3 regions of the Pseudomonas canadensis genome follow, and region 3 is predicted to be linked to each of the others. Evidence: riboswitches for the same ligand, from Rfam matches in the RefSeq annotation. Region 3 holds a riboswitch; each other region holds the start of a gene.
The links. A riboswitch is a leader RNA that binds a small molecule or an ion and turns the genes downstream of it on or off. The one in region 3 is predicted to bind cobalamin.
Positions count from the first base shown of each region.

Region 1: it holds a riboswitch for cobalamin, as region 3 does, so the genes downstream of both, RB216_RS10410 (TonB-dependent receptor plug domain-containing protein) here and cobO (cob(I)yrinic acid a,c-diamide adenosyltransferase) in region 3, are expected to answer to the same signal.
Region 2: it holds a riboswitch for cobalamin, as region 3 does, so the genes downstream of both, RB216_RS12260 (CbtB domain-containing protein) here and cobO (cob(I)yrinic acid a,c-diamide adenosyltransferase) in region 3, are expected to answer to the same signal.

Region 1 is NZ_CP133298.1:2,218,143-2,220,337, reverse strand. Features, by position in the region: gene RB216_RS10420 (hypothetical protein) at 1-424, shown strand, start outside; gene RB216_RS10415 (outer membrane protein) at 435-884, opposite strand; cobalamin riboswitch at 939-1,142, shown strand; gene RB216_RS10410 (TonB-dependent receptor plug domain-containing protein) at 1,234-2,195, shown strand, end outside.
Region 2 is NZ_CP133298.1:2,670,471-2,672,665, forward strand. Features, by position in the region: gene RB216_RS12250 (cobalamin biosynthesis protein) at 1-218, opposite strand, end outside; gene RB216_RS12255 (CbtA family protein) at 215-919, opposite strand; gene RB216_RS12260 (CbtB domain-containing protein) at 931-1,119, opposite strand; cobalamin riboswitch at 1,216-1,420, opposite strand.
Region 3 is NZ_CP133298.1:4,529,292-4,531,486, forward strand. Features, by position in the region: gene RB216_RS20920 (cobyrinic acid a,c-diamide synthase CobB) at 1-181, opposite strand, end outside; gene cobO (cob(I)yrinic acid a,c-diamide adenosyltransferase) at 178-789, opposite strand; cobalamin riboswitch at 869-1,119, opposite strand; gene RB216_RS20930 (C40 family peptidase) at 1,274-1,810, opposite strand; gene RB216_RS20935 (C40 family peptidase) at 1,955-2,195, opposite strand, start outside.

The sequences.
Region 1 (2,195 bases), 2.3 Mb from region 3:
CCACTCGCTGCTGGCGCTGGGTGTCCTTGAGGGTACACCTTTCAGAGTTTTGCTGAGAGAGTCCATCGCGCAGTGCCGGCCGTGCATGTTCAGCTTGAACGATCGCAAGGTCTATGTCGGAATCGTACTGTTCGCCGGCACACCGACCGAGTCCGAAGGTGTCGATCATGCCTTCACGCTAATCCCCCTACTCAGCGGTTACCGAGACAAGGACACACTAGAGGTCACGCTGAATACTCACTACTCAAATGCAGCCACCCCGCCGCCCATCACACTGATCCAGGAAAATGTCGTTTCCGCCACACAGTTCGACTTCACGATCTGGAACGCGGTCCACACCCGCAAAAACCGCAAGCCGCGACAGGGCGAGTTCCATCAACACCGCCCCGCGCGTCCGATGCACGCTGAAAGCCTCTGCGCCTGAGGCTCCAACGTCAGTCAAACTTCCAGTTCAACCTGACGCGTAACATCTGCCCATGGTTATTGAACTTGGAATCATAGCCAGTCCCTGCTCCACCGATGCCCGGAATCACCGCGACGTTCAGCTTGTCTTCACCCAGGTCGTAGTACAGGTATTCGGTCTTGAACGACAGGTTCTTGGGGATGGCCTGTTCGATACCAGCTCCCACCGTATAACCCATCTTGAAATGGCTCTGGTCGTCGCTGAACTGGGTATTGCCTGTGGGGCCGAACATGTCGACGTTCTGGCTGGTTTCGCCATAGGCCAGACCAGCCGTGCCGTAGACCAGGGTGTGGTCGAACGCATAACCGAAGCAACCGCGCAGGGTCCCAAGGTACTTGATCTTAGATTCGAATTTGTTGTTCAGCGCTAGGTGGGTATTGAGTTGGGCGGTGCCGATGCCGCGCCGCCCCCTTGCTGGCAAGTAAAGCCTGAGAATCCTGGATGACGGAGTTGACGAACGGTCATGCGAATGTTCAGATGCCGCCCTGTTTCAGGTGCCCCCTGCCGCCGTGCTTGGGGTGAAACGGGAAACCGGTACGCTCTTTGAGCCAGTCCGGTGCTGCCCCCGCAACGGTATTCGCGTGACCCCTTCGACACACCACTGTGGCCTGCGCGCCATGGGAAGGTGAAGGGATCCATACGCGAGAGCCCGGAGACCGGCCTGGAATTTCTGTTAGGCAAACTCCTGCGGTGGGCGGGCATGGGCCGGTGTCGGCGTGTGCGCGATGCCTTCTCCTGCGTGCTTCTGCGAAGATACTTTCGAGAAGACTATGATTCGACGTTCCCTGATCCCTTTGTTCGGCTCGCTGTTCAGCCCCCTGTTGCTGGCCGACGACAACACCCTGGTACTCAACCAGCAGATCGTCTCCGCCCCCTCCGTGGAATCCACCACCGTCGCCGCCATGGCCCAGTACGGCAGCAAAGTGGAGATCGTCACCCGCGAACAGATCGAACGCGCCGGCCCCGCCGCCGACGTGACGCGGGTGATGCAGATGTTCATCCCCGGCCTCTACGTGGCGCCGAAAAACGGCCCATTCGACTACGGCACCTATTCCCTGCTGGGCGGGCGCAACGATGACACGCTGATCCTGCTCGACGGCGTACGCCTGAACAACCGCCTGTATGGCGGCCTGTACCTCGACACGCTGCCGGCCAACGCCATCGAGCGCATCGAAGTGCTCAAGGGCGGCCAGAGCCTGCTGTTCGGCACCCAGGCGGTATCGGGGGTAATCAACATCGTCACGCGCAGCCCGCAGACCCGCGAGACGTCCGGTGAAGTGAACCTGGGAGTCGATACCTTCGGCGGCACCACCGGCGATGCGCGGGTCGAGAAGATCTTCACCAACGGTTGGGGAGACCTCGGCCTGCTGGCGTATGTCAGCCGCAACGCCTCCGAAGGCTACCAGCCGTTTCGCAACAGCGACTACAGCGGCCGCGTCAGCGACAAAAAACGCTCGTACGAAGTGACCACCTTAGGCACCAAGGCCATCCAGTCGTTTGGCGATGACTCGCGCCTGGAGCTGTTCTACCAATATGCCGATGCCAACCTTGATTTCGCGCGGCCGGTAAACAACTACAAGACCACCAACGACCGCGTGCAACAGATCGCCACGGCCACTTTCGAACAGGCGATCAACGAGCGCTTGAGCTACTTCGTCAAGGGCCATATCAACGATTGGGACACGCGTTATACACGGATCGACAACACCGCGAATGGCGGCCGCAATGTGCG
Region 2 (2,195 bases), 1.9 Mb from region 3:
AAGGTCGTCAGCTGCTCGGCGCTGAAACAGTGCAGCGGCAGGTTCAGCGTTTCGGCCAATGCGAGTATTCCCGGCTCGTCTTTTTTCAAATCAATACTGGCCAGCGCAGTAATCTTATCGCGCTCGATGCTGCCCTCGGCGAGGGCAGTATTAAACAGGCCCAGCAGGGTATGAACGTCACAACCCCGCTGGCACCCCAGGCCGACCACCAGGATCATGCCGAGTATTGATCATCACGGTTGCGGCGGAACAACCAGGCGCTGATCAGCCCCAAGGCCAGCCAGAAGGCGACATTGGTCAACTGTGAAGCGATCTTGAACTGCGCTTCCAGGGCCTCCGGGGCCAGCATCGAATGCACTTCCGGCTGTGGTGCGCCGATCACGTGCGGTACGGCGAGGATCGCTGCACCCAGTACTTTCAGCAGCCAGTTGCGACCAAACACGATCAAGGCGATGCCGGCAGCGGTAGACGCCGCAGTGCCGATCCACCAGGTCTGGCGCAGCGCCAGGTCGGCGGCGGCAGTGCCCGGCAGCTCAGGCGGCAGGCCCATCGTCGGTGCCAGCACGAAAGTTGCGTAACCGGCCAAACCCCACAGCAGCCCTTGGGCGGTGCGGGTTGGCGCACGCAGCGTGTAGAGACCGGCCAGCATCAGCGCAAAACCGACGGCGACCACCAGGTTGCCGCCCGTGGTGGACAGCACGCGCTGCCAGCCGTCTTCCGGCTCCCAAGCTTCGGCGTCATGGGTATGGGCGGCAGCACCTTCGGCGTGTTCGTGGGCCACTTCGGTAGCCGCCGGCGCTTTTTCAAAGGTTTCCGCCTGCAGAATCAGCGGGGCGACCCAAAAGCTTTGCAGCAGAGTCAGCAGCAGGGCGGCCGCCAGGCCGGTGAAACCTGCGGTTTGCGCGATACGCTTGATCATGTCGGCAGGTCTCAGTGGCACGGGAACGCGGCGCTGTGGCGGGTATCGTGGGCGGCGTTGTGTACGGCCTCGATGTGCGAGAAACCGGCGAAATACACCAGGCACGCGCCGAGGATCGACGCGCCGATGGCGGCGGTCAAGCGTTGGCTCAGGGTCGAGGTGCTGCTGGCGGAGTGCGAGGTGCTGCTGATGATCGACATGGCGCGTCCCTTTCAGGTGTCAGGGTGAAACGAGCGCATGAAAACCCCGCGAGCCGGGCACGCAGGGTTTAAACAGCGCCCGCCCACCGCGGGTTTGTTATCTGATTTTTTCGGGCCGGTCTCCGGGCTTGCGAGGGGCATTGCGCCTATTAAGCGTCGCCTTCCCATGCCTTGGAGGCACAGTGGATCTGACACTTCGCTCGCTTACCGTTGCGGGGGCAGCACCGGACTGGTCATATCGCTATGACGCACCGGTTTCCCGTTTCACCCTGTGAGGGGCACCCGAAACAAGATGTGTAGGAGAGCATGGGGGTGGGAGGGGAGTCAATTGGGTTGTTGGGGGCATATCCATTGTTTAGGTAACGGCGGCTTATGGTTCCGCTCTTACAGCGGGTCACTTTTGGAAAGGCCCAAAAGTAACCAAAAGGCCTTCGCCCCAACACTCGGCACCTCGCCTAGGCTCGGTGTGCCCTCACTCCGGCTTGAATCCGTGGGCCGCCGCGATGGGCCATCCTTGGCCCAGCGCGGCTAACCCGGCGTCCTGCCGGGTTACCCACGGATTCAAGCCTGCGTTCGGCCAGCGTGTTTAACGGGGCGCCTCAGATCAAGATCAAGAGCGACTCGCTTCGCATCGTAGATACGCGGTCCCTGTAGGAGCCGGCTTGCCGGCGAAAAACGTGATACCGCCGCGTTTTGTCTGATTCCCCGCGTCATCGTTGAAGACCATCGCCGGCAAGCCGGCTCCTACAGGACCGCGTTTGATTTTGCTTTTGCTTCACACCACTCAAGCCGGCTGTCAGGCCGCTGTGCTCTTGCTTTTGATTTTGATCTTAGGCGCCCCGTCAAACACGCTGGCCGGAATTCGGCAGGGATTTGGGGGGTAAACCGGCAGGGATGCCGGTTTAGCCGCCCCGCGCCATGGATGGCGCGTGGCGGCGGCCCCCCAAATCACTGTCGGATTACGGGCACACCGAGCGTGAGCGAGGTGCCGAGTGTTGGGGCAAGAGCCCTTTGGTTACTTTGGGGCTTTTCCAAAGTGACCCGCCGTAAGGGCGGAACCAATACCCGCCATCACC
Region 3 (2,195 bases):
GCGCACCGCTGGCGCGTTCGTGGATCATCGGGTCAAGGAAATCCGGACCACATTTGAACACGCGCACCTTGCGCCCCAGGTTGCGGTGCAAACGGGCCAGCGCGGCGGTGACAGTGGTTTTGCCCTGGCCGGACGCCGGTGCGGCGATCAAGACGGCCGGGCAATGACGGGGCTGATTCAAAGTTCGACGCCCTTCTGTGCCTTGATACCGGCCTGGAACGCGTGCTTGAGCATGCCCATTTCGGTGACGGTGTCGCCCATTTCGATCAGCTCAGGCTTGGCGCCACGGCCGGTGACCACCACGTGTTGCATCGGCGGGCGGGCTTGCAGGTCGCTGAGTACCTGGTCCAGGTCGAGGTAGCCGTGCTTGAGGGCGATGTTCAGCTCATCAAGTACGACAAGACCAATAGAAGGGTCCTGCAGCAGCTCGCGGGAAACCGCCCAGGCGGCTTCGGCAGCGGCGATATCGCGCTGGCGGTCCTGGGTTTCCCAGGTGAAGCCTTCACCCATGACATGAAAACGCACTTGCTCCGGGAAGCGGCGGAAGAACAACTCTTCACCGGTGCTGTTACGCCCCTTGATGAACTGCACCACGCCGCACTGCATGCCGTGGCCCATGGCCCGGGCCAGCATGCCGAACGCGGAACTGCTCTTGCCTTTGCCGTTGCCGGTCAACACCAGCAGCAGGCCGCACTCGTTCGGGGAATTGGCGATGCGTTCATCGATCACGGCTTTTTTGCGCAGCATGCGCGCCAGGTGGCGTTCGTCGCGGTCGGGGGAATCGGTCATGGCAGCTCTCCGTTGGGGCTGGACAAAAACGGCGGGCAGGAAAAAGAAAAAACAGACAGCCAAGCATCGCCCACCGTGATGCTGTTGGATGTTGCAGGCCGGTCTCCGGGCTCATGAGTGACGCACGTCTTATAGACACGCAGACCGACGCTGCGCCTTCCCATATCGCGAGCGATACAGTGGCAAAAGGCAGCGTCTTGACTCATTTACCGTTGCGGGGGCAGCGCCGGAATCGCGGCAGCACTGTGTACAAGTGCGCTCACTCACCGGCTTCCCTGTTTCACTCCGTCGACCCATGGGTCACAGAGCACCTGGAACAAGCGGCGAAGGTTAGTGGGTTGGGGGTGGAGCGTCAATTAAACCCACCACAAAACCAATGTGGGAGCGGGCTTGCTCGCGAATGCGGTGTGTCAGTCAGCACATTAACAAACTGACAGACCGCATTCGCGAGCGAGCCCGCTCCCACATTTGGATCTCTGCCAATTCAGGGATTCCGCGCCAGATTCCCCGGTAATACGCGCTTGGCGCTCAGGTAGGCATTCTGCCAATACGCCTTGGACAAGGTGTCCAACTTCACCGTACCGCCGGTTTGCGGCGCGTGCACAAAGCGGCCTTCACCGACGTAGATGCCGGCGTGACTGACCTGTGAACCGCCGCCTGTGGCGAAGAACAGCAAGTCGCCAGTCTGCAGATTTTGCTCGCTGACATCCTGCGCGCGCATCACGATCAGTTCACGGGTGGTACGCGGCAGGGAGATGCCAGCAGCATCGCGGAAGACAAACCCGATCAGGCCGCTGCAATCAAACCCGGAGTCCGGTGTATTGCCGCCCCAACGGTAAGGCGTGCCGACCAGGCCCAGCGCGCGGAAGAGTACGTCTTCAGCCGCAGGCGAGAAATTCTGGGTGGAATAGTTGAACACCGGCTTGGGTTTAACCGCTACAGGCGCGGGCGGTGGACGACTTGCGCAGGCGCTGAGCAGCGCGGCGCAAAGAATAAGGATCAGGCGGGCCGAGGTCGACATGGGCAGAACAATCCTGGTCTGGATGCGGCTTTCGCTGCCGAACGCTGAAAACCAGAACGCGCAAGCAAAGCTCGCGCGAACGGATTACAACAATGTCCAGGGATTCTAGCGCTTACACGTCAAACTTCAAGTATCACTTTAAGTTTACTTGCTAGCGGTAACCGTCGTCGGGGCCATGGCGAGTGCGCGCTTGGCTTCGATGAAAGTTTTGCTCCAGTAGCTATCACCCAGGTTGTCGACTCGGACACCGCCACTGCGACGGCTGCTGGAGTGGATAAACTGGTTATCGCCCAGGTAAATACCGGCATGGCTTACACGACCACGACCCGCTGTACTGAAGAAAAGCAGATCACCCGGCTTGAGGTTGTTGCGCGCGACCAACGGT